Regions from separate parts of the Kitasatospora sp. NPDC022785 genome, predicted to be linked through region 2. Evidence: riboswitches for the same ligand, from Rfam matches in the RefSeq annotation. Region 2 holds a riboswitch; the other holds the start of a gene.

Region 1 (7,431 bases), on a different contig from region 2:
GCACGACCAGGTCGGCGTCGGCCAGCTCCTCGGGCCGGGTGGCCCAGCGGACCAGGACGCCCGGCTCCTGGGCCAGCGCGTCCAGGTCGGTGAAGTTGGAGAGCCGGGGGAAGCGCACCACGGCCACCCGCAGCACGTCCGCGCCGAGCGGCCCGCGGCCGGCGGTCCGGTCGACCACGGTCGACAGGTCGAGCGAGTCCTCGGCGTCCAGCCAGAGGTCCGGCAGCATCGGCAGGGTGCCCAGCACCGGGCGGCCGGTCAGCTCGCGCAGCATCTCCAGGCCGGGCGCGAGCAGCCGCGCGTCGCCCCGGAACTTGTTGACGAACCAGCCGGCCACGTGCCGCTGGTCCTCGGCCGAGAGCAGCGCCAGCGTCCCGTACATCGCGGCGAACACGCCGCCGCGGTCGATGTCGCCGACCACCACGACCGGCAGCCCGGCGGCGGTGGCCAGGCCCATGTTGGCGATGTCGCGGTCCCGCAGGTTGATCTCGGCGGGCGAGCCGGCGCCCTCGCAGACCACCACGTCGTAGCGGCGGCGCAGGTCGGCCAGGCACTCCAGGGCGCGCTCCAGCAGGACGGGCTTGCGTTCGCGGTAGTCCAGCGCGCCCACCTCGGCGACCGGTCGGCCGAGCAGCACCACCTGGCTGCGGCCGTCCGCGCCCGGCTTGAGGAGCACCGGGTTCATCGCCGCCTCGGGCTCCACCCTGGCCGCCTGGGCCTGCATCGCCTGGGCGCGGCCGATCTCGGCACCGTCGGCGGTGACGAAGGAGTTCAGCGACATGTTCTGCGCCTTGAACGGCGCCACGGCGACACCCTGCCGGGCCAGCCAACGGCAGATGCCCGCGGTGACCACGCTCTTGCCCGCGTCCGAGGTCGTTCCGGCGACCAGAAGCGCGTTGCTCATGCGTTCCCCCTCCTTCTCGTGAAAGCCCGGATCACCAGGTGCCCGGCCACGGTCGTACCCAGTGCCAGCGCGCCCACCCGACGGGAGAGCCGGCAGGCGCGCTCGATGTCGTCCACCGTCACCGGCCGCAGCTCCTCGCCCAGCACCGGCCGGTGCTCGATGCGCTCGCCGTAGCGCAGGGTGCCCCCGAGCCGGACGCCCACCGCTCCGGCGAAGGCCGACTCGGCCTGGCCCGCGTTGGGGCTCGGGTGCGCGGAGCCGTCCCGCCGCCAGACCCGCCAGGCGGTCCGGGGCTCGGGCGCGGCGGCCACCGTGAGCAGGGCGGTCAGCCGGGCGCCCGGCCAGCCCGCCACGTCGTCCAGCCGCGCCGAGGCCCAGCCGAACCGGGCGTGCCGCGGCGAACGGTGGCCGACCATCGCGTCCAGGGTGTTGACGGCCCGGAACGCCAGCAGCCCGGGCGTGCCCGCGACCGCGCCCCAGACCAGCGCGTTCACCACGGCGTCGGCGGTGTTCTCGGCGACCGACTCGACCACCGCGCGGGCGATCTGCTGTCCGTCCAGCGCACTCGGGTCGCGCCCGCACAGGTGCGGCAGCCGCGCGCGGGCCGCCGTCAGATCGCCCGCGGCCAGCGAGCGGCCGATGGTCCGGGCCTCACGGGTCAGCGAGGTGCCGCCGAGCACCGTCCAGGTCGCGGCGGCGGCCAGCGCGGCCCGGCCCAGTGGCCGGCGGCCGACGACGCGCTCGGCGGCCACCGCGCCGGCGGCGACGGTGCCCACGCAGAGCGCGGTGTAGGCGGCGCCGGCGGCCCGGTGGTCGCGCCAGAGGCGCTGCTCCAGCCGGCCGGCCGCGCTGCCGAAGACGGCCACCGGGTGGCCGCGGCGCGGGTCGGCGAACCGGGCGTCGGCGAGATACCCCGCGACGGCGCCCAGCGCGAAGGCGGCGGCGCGGGTCAGCGGGCGCACGGCGGACAGCAGAGGGCTCGGAGGGGCGGGGCAGCCTGCATGGCGTGCGAGTCCTCACTCAGGGTCCGCGCCCTGGATCGACGTACCGGGGGCGAGAGTCTCCTGGCTTCCGGGTCGAACGCACTCCCGGGCCTTCCAGCGGCTTCTGACGGCCCGCCGTGGCATCGTCCGGACGTGCTCCCCGGTGACAGTGGCGGGACCGCGCCGGACTCTCACCGGCTTCCTCTGCATGCCTCCGTATTGGCTGAAGGATCCCATCACGGGGCCGAACCGCGAGTCAACCAAGGTCACGGAGGGTTTGGTCACACGGTCTCCGCGTTTCCCGCCCCGTTCCCGTCCCCGTCGCTACCTCCGATCGCCACCCCCCGCAGGGGCATGACAGCCTGTGCGATCGTCCAGCGGCCTGTAGGCCCCTACAGTCGCGCTTCGTGTGTTCGGCGGCTGGGGCGGTCCGACCGCCGACCCCTACCGTCGGGCCATGCGACGAAGACAGCCCCCCGCCGTGCCCCCGGTGCCCTTCTCGCCCGCGGCCGCCCGCGCGCATCGCGCCGGCCTCGGCCTGACCCCCGAGCGGGTGGCCGAGGGCATGGCCGCGCACGGGGTGCGGCTGCTGTCCGCCCATGTGCTCGGCTGGGAGAGCGGCGAGCTGCGCCCGACCGAGGAGGAGTTCATCGCGCTGGCCCGCGCCCTCTGGTGCCCGCCCGCCCAGCTGATGGGCGTCCGCCCGGCCGGGCTGAGGGACTTCCGGGTCGCCCGCGAGCTCAACCAGGAGAACGCGGCCGGCAGGATCGGCATGGCCCTGCACCACTACCGGCGGGCCGAGGCCACCGGCGTCTGGGACGGCGACCAGGAGCAGACGTACGCACTCGCCCAGGTGCTCGGCCTGACCCTGCGCGAACTGGTCGCCGTGACGGGCCGTCGGGACGAGCTCGACCAGCGGCTGCGGCAGTGCGTGGACGGCCGCTGGCAGGCACACGTCCGGGCGATCGGCCGGATCGTGCCGGTGCACGAGGGCGACCTCGCCGCCGTGCTGACGGCGCTGCAGAACGAGAACCAGGTCTCCTCCCACTGGGGCGCCGGCAGCTGGGGCTCCCCGGCTCCGGCGGCGCGGAGCGCGCAGCCGGAGCAGCCGCTCGGCGAGCGGTTCTGGGAGTTGCTCGGGCGGCTGGAGACCGAGATCCCGGTCTGAGGGGCTCTCCCGCCCACGCATGCGAGCGCCGTCCCGCCTGCGCGTGCGAGCGCCGACCCGTCCCGCCCACGCATGCGAGCGCCGTCCCGCCTGCGCGTGCGAGCGCCGACCCGTCCCGCCCACGCATGCGAGCGCCGTCCCGGCACGGGCCCGGTATGACCCGGACGGCCGTGCCCGGTGGCCGGGCGCCGCCCCCGCGAGTGGACTGGTGGGTACAGTGCCCAGTCCACGACCAACAGAGCGGGGAGCGATATGCGTTGGGGAACCGCAGCCGCCGTGGCGGCCGCCGCCGTCGGTGCCGGGGCCGCCGTACTGGTCATCGGCCGAAGGGCCTCCGAGCGGATGGTCCGCCCGTCGGCGGCCCGGGGGCGGGCCGCCGGCCCCGTCCTGGTCCAGGCCCTCGCCCCCGGGCGCGTCACCTTCACCCGCAGCCCGGAGAGCATCCGCCCCGGCCGCTGGGCCGTCGAGTGGGGCGACAACGGGCACGCCGTGGTGGACGAGATCCTGCACGGCGACGAGCGGGGCGTCACCCGGCGGCTGGCCCGCGCGGACCGCGGCATCCTGACGCCCGGCACTGCGGTCCGCTTCACCCCCCGCGTCCACCTCGGTGACCCGACCAGTGCCCTCGGCCTGCCGTTCACCGAGACCACCGCGGCGGGCGAGCTGGGCGCCTTCCCGGCCTGGTACGTCGACGGCAAGCGCGGGACCTGGGTCGTGCTGATCCACGGCGCCGGCGCCGACCGGCAGCAGACTCTCCCGGTGCTTCCGCTGCTGGACCGGCTCGGCCTGCCCGCCCTGGCCGTCACCTACCGCGGGGACGCGGGCGCGCCCGCCTCCCCGGACGGCCTCGGCCACTTCGGCGAGACCGAGTGGCGGGACGTCGAGGCGGCCGTGCGGCTCGCCCTGGACAGCGGCGCCGGGCGGATCATCCTCTACGGCTGGTCGGTCGGCGCCACCATCGCCCTGCAGACCGCCGCCCGGTCCGCCTGGGCCTCCTCGATCAGCGGCCTGATCCTGGACTCGCCCGTCCTCGACCTGCCCGCCACCGCCCGCCGGGGTGCCGCCCGGGCCGGCTTCCGCGGCGCCGCCGCCGAGCTGGGCGCCCTCGCGGCGGAGGGCCGCACCGGCGTCGACCTGGCCGACTTCGCGCGGATCGCGGACGGTACCGACCTGCGGGTGCCCACCCTCGTCCTGCACGGCCCGGACGATCCGGTGGCGCCCTGGCAGGCCGCCGCCCGGCTCGCCGGCCGCCGCTCCGACGTGGTCGGACTCCAGTCCGTCCCCGGCGGCGACCACGCGGCCCTCTGGAACGCCGATCCGGCCCGCTACGAGGAACACCTCCGCCGCTGGCTCACGCCGCTCCTCTGATCCCCGGTGGCGCCCCCGGCGGCGCCCCGGCGGCCGAGCCGTGCCGCCGGGGCGCCGTGCCGCCTTCACCGGCCGTCTCCGTGGCCTCCTCGCCCCCTCCTCTTCCTCCTCCCACCCGTCACCGCGTTTGCATGACGTGCCCACGCCACACAGATCCGGCCAGGCGGTTTGGCCTCTGTTGCCCGATCTTGTGGACCCCCCGCGCCCGCCTCCCGGTGCCCGTGGCGAACCGGATGTGACAGAAGGCCGGTACAAGGGGAAGACTGCACGACGTGACGTCTCGGAACCCGCGCGACCGTGATGCCCCGCTCCCGCCGACGATCGGTTCCGGTGCGACGGTTACCCGTCTCCCCGGAACGGCCCACCACCCCGCCGGCGCCCGGCCGGGCGGCCCCGGCGTACCCCGCCGACGAGGCCCCGCACCCGCTCCCGGCCGTGGCCGGGTCCCGGTGCCCGAGGGCTTCCCCGCTCCCGCCGAGCTCGCGCCGCTGGCCCGGCGGATGCTGGTCGACGCCGTCCGGATCGCCCGTTGGGCCGGTGAGCTCGCCGAGGTCGACAAGCGTGGCGAGCTGCTCCCCGAGGACGCCCGCGCGGCCGGCCGCGCGCTGGCCATGACGGTCGGCGCCGCCGCCAACGCGTGGGGCCAGGCCCTGCTGGTCGGCCTGGTCGAGGCCCGGGACGGCGGCGCCGCCCCCGGCTGGCGCCTGCACGCCTGGGAGCACGACGACGAGGCCGTGGTCCGCGGCTGGTCGGCGTTGTTCGACGCCTGGACACTGCTCGCCCCGGTGCCGCCGGCCGCCCTGCGCGGCGTCTTCGCGCTGCTCGCCGGGCAGGCCGTCGACCAGGCGCCGCAGCTGCTCTCCTTCCTGCACCTGGTGGCCGGCCCGGTCGCCGACAGCGAGCTGCTGGAGCTGCTGCGCCGCGGCCTGGACGAGCGCCGGGTCGGCGGCGGCACCGGGGCGCTGGGCCTGTCGCCCGTGCCGCACGCCGCGTCCGCCGTCTCGGCCGTCCGCGGCACCTGCCGCGAGCCGCAGATCGACACCCCGGCCGCCACCGCCGACGTCGCCGCCGTCCTGGACTGGATGCTGGACGGCCTGGCCGCCGTCGGCGCGGTGGTCCGCAAGGACGAGGCGGCCGAGCTGTCCCCGCTGGGGCACTGGGCGGTGCGGGCCAAGCTGGAGGAGATCTGCACCGTCGCGCAGACCGCCGCCGGCCACATCGAGCAGAGCGCCTTCGAGCTGCTCAACGCCTGCGCCGACTACTCGCCGGGCCCGGCCCGCGCCGAGTTCCGCGCCTGGGTGGCCGCCCGCCCGGCCGACCGCGCCGTGGCCGAGCTGCTGGACGCCGCGCAGGGTGACGACGCCCTGGTGCGCGGCCTCGCCTTCGAGGCGCTGCGGGTGGCCGGTTCCACCGCCGAGCAGGCCGTGCGGGCCGCCGTGGACGAGCCGGTGCTGCGCCCGTACGCGCTGCTCTGGCTGGCCGAGCAGTCGGACGAGGGTGTGGCCCCGGCGGACGTGCTCGGGGCGGAGGACGCCGCCTGGCTCTGGGTGGACACCGCCGCGGCCGTACTGGACCACGGGGAGACCGAGCTGCTGGTGGGCCATGTCGAGGGCGCCTCGGCCGGTGACCCGGTCCGGCTGTTCGCCCGTGCCCGGCAGTCCGGGCACCCCCGGGCGGCCTCGGTGCTGACCGCCGTCTCCGGGGTCCATCCGGACCCGGCCGTGGCCCGCGCGGCCCGCCGTTCGGCCTTCAGCGTCCACCGCGGCGGCGCCTGAGCCGCAGGAACGGCCGCGTCGCCCGGACGACACCGGACACGACGAAGGGCCCGGATCCGTTCACCGGATCCGGGCCCTTCGTCGTGCGTGCCGTGATCAGTCGAGCCGCGACTCGGCGCGGCGCGCCCGCACGTCCCCGACCTTCTGGCCGACCTTGCGCCGGATGACCAGCAGCGGGGCCATCGCGGCCAGCGTGATCTGGCCGTAGGCCCCGATGTGCAGCAGGTAGTCGCCGCCCTTGAGGCCGGTCGCCCAGGCCGCGAGGCAGCCGATCGAGAGGACGATCCAGCAGAGCGTGGCGGTGGCCAGCAGCCCCTGCGGCTTCGGGTACTCGATCCGGCTCATCATCAGGTACGCGGTGCCGGCGATGGCCAGCAGACCGGGCAGGAACGGCGGGTCGAGCAGCACGATGGCGATCACCGTCATGGCGCCCATCGGGCAGGGCATGCCCTGGAACACCCCCGGCCGCATCTTCACGGCCGAGAACCGGGCCAGTCGCAGCACCACGGACAGCAGTACCGTCAGCGCGATCAGGGCCGAGAGCCGGCTGTCGGAGCCCGGCGAGACCATGCCCCAGACCGCGACGAAGTAGGCCGGCGCGATGCCGAAGCTGATCAGGTCGGCCAGGTTGTCGAGTTCGGCCCCGAGGGCGGAGGAGCGCAGCTTGCGCGCCACCAGCCCGTCGAAGAGGTCGCACATCGAACCGATCAGCAGCAGCGTCACCGCGGTGGCGGCGCTGTGCTTGTCCGGCGCGGCGTCCGGGTTGGTGATGTGCGGGACCAGGACCCCGGTGGTGATCGAGTAGATCGCCAGGAAGCCGCAGACGGCGTTCCCCAGGGTCAGGAAGTCGGCGGTGGACAGGTGCTGCGGCGAGCGCGGAGCACGCAGCTCGCGGTCGCGCGCCCAGCGGCGGCGGCGCAGGGCCGTCTCCTCGTCGTCCAGACCGACGATCGTCTCAGGTTCAGTCACGGTCAAGGCGCGTCACCCCGGCTGTGGTCTTCTGGCCGACCTCGACGCCGACCTCGACGCCGGCCGGCAGGTAGGTGTCGACCCGGGAGCCGAAGCGGATCAGACCGATCCGATCGCCCTGCTCGACCTTGGTACCGGCGTCCACGTACGGCACGATCCGGCGGGCCACGGCCCCCGCGATCTGCACCATCTCGATGTCGCCGAGTTCGGTGTCGAAGTGCCAGACGACCCGCTCGTTCTGGTCGCTGTCCTTGTTGAACGCGG
Region 2 (7,431 bases):
GGTAGCTGGGAGAGAGTTCGAGCAGCCGGGCGAGCGCGGCCTGGCTGAGCCCCCGGTCCTCGCGCAGGCGGCGCAGCCTCGCACCGGCGAACGTCCTCCCCATCCGGCCGTCTCCCGTCGTCCTCGCCCCTGTCCGGTGCCCGCAGCATAGCCAGAGGCACGGCACGGACGTCTTCGCAGGCTTCGCAGATTCGCAGGATCCGCTTCGCAGAAGTTGGCCGCCGTCCAGCGGTGACGGCAGTGGCCGGGGGTGCCAGAGTCGGTGCTGCGGCCGGAAGGCGCACCACGAACAGCCTCTCCCCGCCGGGCACTCAGGGCTTGGCGGCGGGGGCTCGGGGGCACCCGACGTCTCGGCGGTCCAGACCGCCTGCCCGGCGCCCCGGCCACACCTCCACCTCGCGACGTGAGCATCCTCACATCCTTCGCAACGAGTACCTCCCGGGAGCGGATTCATGACCCAGTCGGTTCGGCAGCAGCAGGAGCAGCAGGCGGCGGAGCTGGCCGCCCGGTGGGCGTCCGACCCCCGGTGGGCCGGCATCGAGCGGACGTACACGGCGGCGGACGTGGTCCGCCTCGCCGGCACCGTGCGGGAGGAGCACACGCTGGCGCGGCGCGGGGCCGAGCGGCTCTGGCGCCGGTTGCACGAGCAGGACTACGTCCACGCGCTGGGCGCACTGACGGGTGGCCAGGCCGTGCAGATGGTGAAGGCCGGGCTGCAGGCCATCTACCTCTCCGGCTGGCAGGTCGCCGCCGACGCCAACCAGGCCGGCCAGACCTACCCCGACCAGAGCCTCTACCCGGCCGACTCCGTGCCCCAGGTGGTGCGGCGGATCAACAACGCGCTGCTGCGGGCGGACGAGATCGACGCGGCGGAGGGCAACGACGGGCCGGACTGGCTGGTCCCGATCGTGGCCGACGCCGAGGCCGGGTTCGGCGGCCCGCTGAACGCCTTCGAGCTCACCAAGGGCATGATCGCGGCCGGCGCGGCCGGCGTCCACTACGAGGACCAGCTCGCCTCCGAGAAGAAGTGCGGCCACCTCGGCGGCAAGGTCCTCGTCCCCACCGCCCAGCACATCCGCACCCTCAACTCCGCCCGTCTCGCGGCCGACATCGCCGACGTGCCGACGGTCATCGTGGCCCGCACCGACGCGCTCGCCGCCAACCTGCTGACCACCGACGTCGACGAGCGCGACGCCCGGTTCTGCACCGGCGAGCGCACCGCCGAGGGCTTCTACCGGGTCGAGCCCGGCATGGCCCCGGTCATCTCCCGCGGCCTGGCCTTCGCCCCGTACGCGGACCTCATCTGGGTCGAGACCGGCACCCCGGACCTCGCCCAGGCCCGCGAGTTCGCCGAGGCGATCAAGGCCGAGCACCCGGACAAGATGCTCGCCTACAACTGCTCGCCGTCCTTCAACTGGAAGGCCGCGCTGGACGACGACCAGATCGCCAAGTTCCAGCGCGAGCTGGGCGCGATGGGCTACCGCTTCCAGTTCATCACCCTGGCCGGCTTCCACGCCCTCAACCACTCGATGTTCCAGCTGGCCCGGGGCTACGCCGAGCACGGCATGACCGCCTACGTCGACCTCCAGGAGGCCGAGTTCGCCGCCGTGCCGGACGGCTACACCGCGGTGAAGCACCAGCGCGAGGTCGGCACCGGCTACTTCGACCTGGTCTCCACCGCGCTCAACCCCAACGCCGAGACGCTCGCCCTGACCGGCTCCACCGAGGCCGAGCAGTTCCACTGAGCCACCCCCGGCGGCCGTCCCTCCGTTCCCGGAGGCTGCTCCTCGGCCGCCGCCCACCCCGGCCCGCGGGTCCCGTTGAGGGACGCGACCCGCCCGGGCCGCCCCGCGCCCGGGGCCGCGTCACGAGGCGCGGCCCCGGGCCCCACCAGCCTGGAGAGCCGGATGACCCTGACCAGCCGTATCGAGATCCTCGGCGAGCACGAAGACCGGTTCGAGGAGATCCTCACCCCCGAGGCCCTGAGCTTCCTGGTCCGTCTGCACGACGCCTTCGACGAACGCCGTGCCGGCCTGCTCGCCGAGCGCGGCCGCCGGGCCGCCGCCCTGGCCGCGGGCGGCATCCTGGACTTCCTCCCGGAGACCCGCGCCGTCCGTGAGGACCCCGGCTGGCGGGTGGCCGGGGCCGGGCCCGGCCTGCACGACCGCCGGGTGGAGATCACCGGCCCGCCCGAGCGCCGGATGACCGTCAACGCCCTCAACTCCGGGGCGAGGGTGTGGCTGGCGGACTTCGAGGACGCCACCTCCCCCACCTGGCGCAACCTCGTCTCCGGCCAGCTCAACCTGCTCGATGCCGTCCTGCTCCGGATCGACGACACCGCGCCGGGGGGCCGCCGCTACCGCATCGGCCGCACCCCGGCCACGATCGTGGTCCGCCCGCGCGGCTGGCACCTGGACGAGCAGCACCTGCGGATCGGCGGCCGCCCGATGGCCGCCGCCCTGGTCGACTTCGGCCTCTACCTGTTCCACTGCGGCCACCGGCAGATCGCGAACGGCAGCGGCCCGTACTTCTACCTCCCGAAGCTGGAGAACCACCTCGAAGCCCGGCTCTGGAACGACGTCTTCACCTTCGCCCAGGCCGAACTGGGCATCCCGCACGGCACGATCCGGGCCACCGTCCTGATCGAGACCATCACGGCCGCGTTCGAGATGGAGGAGATCCTCCACGAGCTGCGCGAGCACGCCGCCGGCCTCAACGCCGGCCGCTGGGACTACCTGTTCAGCCTGATCAAGAACTTCGCCCACCACGGGCCGCGGTTCGTCCTGCCCGACCGCGCGACCATCACGATGACCCAGCCGTTCATGCGCGCCTACACCGACCTGCTGGTCCGCACCTGCCACCGGCGCGGCGCCCACGCCATCGGCGGCATGGCCGCCGCCATCCCGCAGCGGGACCCGGACGCCAACGAGGTGGCCCTCACCCGCGTCCGGCTCGACAAGGAGCGGGAGGCCGGCGACGGCTTCGACGGCTCCTGGGTCGCCCACCCCGCCCTGGTCGACACCTGCCGCACCGCCTTCGACGCCGTCCTCGGCGACCGGCCGAACCAGCTGGAGCGCACCCGCGAGGACGTCGAGGTCACCGCCGCCGACCTGCTGGCCGTCCAGCGGCTCTCCGCGGGCCTGCCGACCGAGCAGGGCCTGCGCTCCAACGTCGCCGTCGCGCTGCGCTACCTCACCGCCTGGCTCGGCGGCGCGGGCGCGGTCGCCGTCTTCGGCCTGATGGAGGACGTCGCCACCGCCGAGATCGCCCGCTGCCAGATCTGGCAGTGGCAGCACCACTGCACCCGGCTCACCGGCGGCACGCTCGCCACCGCCGGCACGGTGCGCCGACTGATCGACCGGGAGCGGGCCGCCCTGCTCGCCGAGGGCGGTGACCCGGCGCTGGTCGACGACGCGGTGCGGATCCTGGAGGAGACCGCCCTGGGCCCGGACCTGCCCGCCTTCCTCACCACCGAGGCCTACGCCCGTCACCTGGTCCGCGTCCGCACCGCGGCCTGAGCCGCCCAAGCAAGGACACGCCATGACCGAGATCCGCCGCGTCGCCGTGGTCGGCGCCGGGCAGATGGGCTCCGGCATCGCCGAGGTCTTCGCCCGCGCCGGACTGGACACCGTGGTCTGCGAGCACGGACGGGAGGCGCTGCGCGCCGCCCGGGCCCGGATCGACCGCTCCCTGCACCGCGCGATCGACCGTGGCCGGCTCACCCGTGAACAGCACGAGGACGCCTGGGCGCACCTGCTCTTCGCCGACGACCCGGAGGCGCTGGCCGACCGTCAGCTCGTCGTCGAGGCCGTCGTGGAGGACGAGCGCGTCAAGACGGACGTGCTCACCACCCTGGACAAGGTCCTTCGCCGACGAGCAGGCCGTCCTCGCCACCAACACCTCCGCCATCCCCGTGACCCGGCTCGGCATCGCCACCACCCGCGCCTCCCACGTCCTTGGCCTGCACTTCTTCAACCCCGCGCCGGTCATGCCGCTGGTCGAGCTGGTGTCGTCCCTGCACACCGACCCCACCGTCCTCGACCGGGTGGAGACCTTCGCCCTCGACGTCCTCGGCAAGCACGTCATCCGCTCGCGCGACCGGGCCGGCTTCGTCGTCAACGCCCTGCTGGTGCCCTACCTGCTGGCCGCGATCCGGATGGCCGAGGCCGGGCACGCCACCGTCCAGGACATCGACGCCGGCATGGTCCACGGCTGCGCCCACCCCATGGGCCCGCTGCAACTCGCCGACCTGATCGGCCTGGACACCGTCCAGGCCATCGCCCAGTCGCTGTACGACGAGTACAAGGAGCCGCTGTACGCGCCGCCGCCGCTGCTCTCCCGGATGGTCGAGGCCGGGCTGCTCGGCCGCAAGACCGGCCGCGGCTTCCATCCCCACCGGGCCGCCTGAGCCCACCCGAGCACACCGGTGCCCCGGTCTCCGTCGCGGAGGACCGGGGCACCGGTGTACGGACGGGTGTCAGGGGGCGGTGATGCCCGGCTGCGAGCCCGCGCCGAAGGCCCAGCCCTCGACGTCGCCCGGGGCCGGGTTGTAGCTGCCCGCGCCCAGGTTGCTGTACGACCAGGCGCCGCCGTGCTGCGCGTGCCAGTACGACCAGTAGGCGCTGCCGGTCGGGTTGGTGCAGGTCGTCGGCAGGGCGTTGATGGTGCAGACGAAGCCGGGGAAGCGCGGGTGGAAGGCGTAGGAGAAGCCGGCGCCGGTCAGCGCGGCCAGGCCGCTGGCCGGGTCGCCGAGGGCGCAGCCGGTCTGGATGCCGCCGCCGACCGCGGTGAAGTCGACCACCACGGTGACGCCGGTGGTGCCGGTGCAGGCGGCGGCCTGTGCCTGCGGGGCCTGGACGGCGGAGGCGCCGAGCAGGCCGGCGGTCAGGGCCGCGGCGGCGGCGATCGAGCCGAGGGTGCGGCGGGCCGGGCGGGCCGGGGTGAGGGTGTCGGTCATCGGAGTGCTCCTCGTGTGGTCAGGGGTCGGGCGTTCAGCGGGCGGCCGGTGCCGGGCAGGCCAGGGTGGGCGCGTCGGGCCGCGCACCCGTGGCGGAGAGGGTGGCCAGCGGAGCGCCGCCGAGCCCCAGGACGGCCTGGGCGGTGGCCCGGGCACCGTTGCCGGCGTTGAAGCCGCTCGCGTCGTAGGCGACGGCGCCACGCACGGCCGCCTCGGCCGAGCAGCCCTGCTGGAGCTTGACCAGGCTGCTCCAGCCTTTGAGGCCGGCGCCGAAGCGGCCGCCGGAGAGCAGCGCCTGCGTGGCGAGGCCGGTGGTGTTGGCGTTGGAGACGGTCGCCCCGGCGGTTGCGAAGCCGCCGTCGGTGTTCTGGTGGGCCGTCAGCCAGCCGAGCCCCGCGTTCGCCTTGGCGGTGCGGCCGGTCGCGGCCAGGGCCTGGACGGCCAGCGCGGTGGCGTCGGCGTCGCTGGTGCAGGTGGCCTGGCCGAAGGCGACCGGGAAGCCGCCGTCCGCGCACTGGCTGCCGGCGAGGAAGTCGACGGCGCCGGCCGGGGCGCCGCCGGGCGTGCGCTTGAGGGCGATCACGGCGAGCGACTGGCCGAAGGCGTTGCTGTAGTCCCCCCACTGCGAGCGGTCGGAGAAGCGGCCGCTCGGGCTCTGGAGCGAGCGGAGCCGGGCCGGCAGGTCGACGCCGCCGAAGGCGGTCGGGTTCTCGCCGCGGACCTCGGCGGCCAGCAGCAGCTTGGCGGTCGCACCCGCGTAGGCCTCGGTGGTGCCGTCGCCGAGGTAGCCGGCCAGGATCTCGGGCTTCGCCAGCCAGGCGGTGGCTTTCGCGGCCGCCTCGTCGGAGCTGCGGGAGGCGGCGAAGGCGAGCACGGCGTCGATCGTCAGCCCCTGGTCGGGGTAGGCCGTCCCGTTGAACACCGACTCGAAGTGGTCCCCGTCGACGAGCTGGCGGGCCAGCCAGCCGGCCGCGGCGGCGTCCGGCCGGATCGTCGGGGACGACGCCGGGGCGGCGGGTGCGGCGTGCGCGGCGGTGGCCGCCGGGAGCGCGGTGGCGAGGGCGAGCGCGGGTATCGCGAGCAGACCGAGGGTGCGGCGGAGCGCGGGCATGGGGGCCTTTCCGGGCCTGGACGCAGGGGCCCGGAGAGCGTCGGCACAGCGCCGGGCAGCCCTCGGAGCTCCGGCCCGCAGACCACGACGGGAGGAGGGGACACACCTCCGCCGACGGGTACTCGGGCTCGCCGCCGACAGCCGTCGGCGGCCTACCGTTGCGGGTCAGCGCCGGAATTCGACCGGACTTCCCCCAGCGGCGGAGTCAGAACATGACGGCCCATCATGGCGAGGCGCGGAAGACCGGGTCAAGGGATCGTGGGTCACATCACGGCATCCCCCGGCCCGGGCCGGGTCACCGGTGCGACCGACATCACGCAGCCGGTCACCCGGCCTCCCCCTGTCCCCTGACTGCCTTTCACGACCACGGACTTCTCCGCGGTCACGACGGAGATCCACCAGAATCTCGGACCGCCCGAATCAGGTTGAGGCCGTCCGGTCGGCGGCCCGTGCGGACCGGCCGCCGGCCGACCGCCGGGTGGGACAGGGCGCCCGGCCCTGTCCCACCCCCGGCCCCGCGCGGAGCGTCAGCCGGCCAGCTCGCCCCGCAGGCGGCGGGCGGCGCCCACCAGGCTCTCCAGCGAGGCGCGGGTCTCGGCCCAGCCGCGGGTCTTCAGGCCGCAGTCGGGGTTGACCCAGAGCCGCTCGGCCGGGATCGCCGCGAGCCCGGCCCACAGCAGTGAGACGGCCTCGTCGGTGCTCGGCACCCGCGGCGAGTGGATGTCCCACACACCCGGGCCGACCTCGCGCGGGTAGCCGGCGCCCGCCAGCTCACCGGCGACCTGCATGTGCGAGCGGGCCGCCTCCAGCGAGATCACGTCGGCGTCCAACTCGTCGATGGCGCGGAGGATGTCACCGAACTCGGCGTAGCACATGTGGGTGTGGATCTGGGTGTCGGCGCGCACCCCGGAGGTGGCGAGCCGGAAGGCGACGGTGGCCCAGTCCAGGTAGGCCGGGCGGTCGGCGGCCCGCAGCGGCAGGGTCTCGCGCAGGGCCGGCTCGTCGACCTGGACGACCGCGGCGCCGGCGGCCTCCAGGTCGGCGACCTCGTCGCGCAGGGCGAGGGCGACCTGGAAGGCGGTCTCGGCGAGCGGCTGGTCGTCGCGGACGAAGGACCAGGCGAGCATGGTGACCGGGCCGGTCAGCATGCCCTTGACCGGACGGTCCGTCAGGTCCTGGGCGTAGCGGAACCAGTCGACGGTCATCGGGTGCGGTCGCGAGATGTCCCCGGCGAGGACCGGCGGGCGCACGTACCGGGTGCCGTAGGACTGCACCCAGCCGTGCCGGGTGGCCAGGTAGCCGGTGAGCTGCTCGGCGAAGTACTGGACCATGTCGTTGCGTTCGGGCTCGCCGTGGACGAGGA

Evidence for each region. Region 2 has a riboswitch for cobalamin ahead of ACZ3YO_RS22980 (peptidase). Riboswitches for the same ligand answer to the same signal wherever they lie in the genome.
Region 1: it holds a riboswitch for cobalamin, as region 2 does, so the genes downstream of both, ACZ3YO_RS32195 (cobalamin biosynthesis protein) here and ACZ3YO_RS22980 (peptidase) in region 2, are expected to answer to the same signal.

What each region holds. Positions count from the first base shown of each region.
Region 1 covers NZ_JBVHHB010000027.1:82,687-90,117, reverse strand. Annotated here, with positions in the region: gene ACZ3YO_RS32200 (cobyric acid synthase) at 1-904, opposite strand, end outside; gene ACZ3YO_RS32195 (cobalamin biosynthesis protein) at 901-1,866, opposite strand; cobalamin riboswitch at 1,960-2,120, opposite strand; gene ACZ3YO_RS32190 (helix-turn-helix domain-containing protein) at 2,345-3,055, shown strand; gene ACZ3YO_RS32185 (alpha/beta hydrolase) at 3,308-4,423, shown strand; gene ACZ3YO_RS32180 (hypothetical protein) at 4,873-6,198, shown strand; gene ACZ3YO_RS32175 (CDP-alcohol phosphatidyltransferase family protein) at 6,295-7,173, opposite strand; gene ACZ3YO_RS32170 (phosphatidylserine decarboxylase) at 7,160-7,431, opposite strand, start outside.
Region 2 covers NZ_JBVHHB010000015.1:91,643-99,073, reverse strand. Annotated here, with positions in the region: gene ACZ3YO_RS23005 (short-chain fatty acyl-CoA regulator family protein) at 1-103, opposite strand, end outside; gene aceA (isocitrate lyase) at 453-1,745, shown strand; gene aceB (malate synthase A) at 1,908-3,518, shown strand; partial or broken gene ACZ3YO_RS22990 (3-hydroxybutyryl-CoA dehydrogenase) at 3,541-4,408, shown strand; gene ACZ3YO_RS22985 (flagellar hook-length control protein FliK) at 4,478-4,957, opposite strand; gene ACZ3YO_RS22980 (peptidase) at 4,992-6,068, opposite strand; cobalamin riboswitch at 6,165-6,284, opposite strand; gene metE (5-methyltetrahydropteroyltriglutamate--homocysteine S-methyltransferase) at 6,596-7,431, opposite strand, start outside.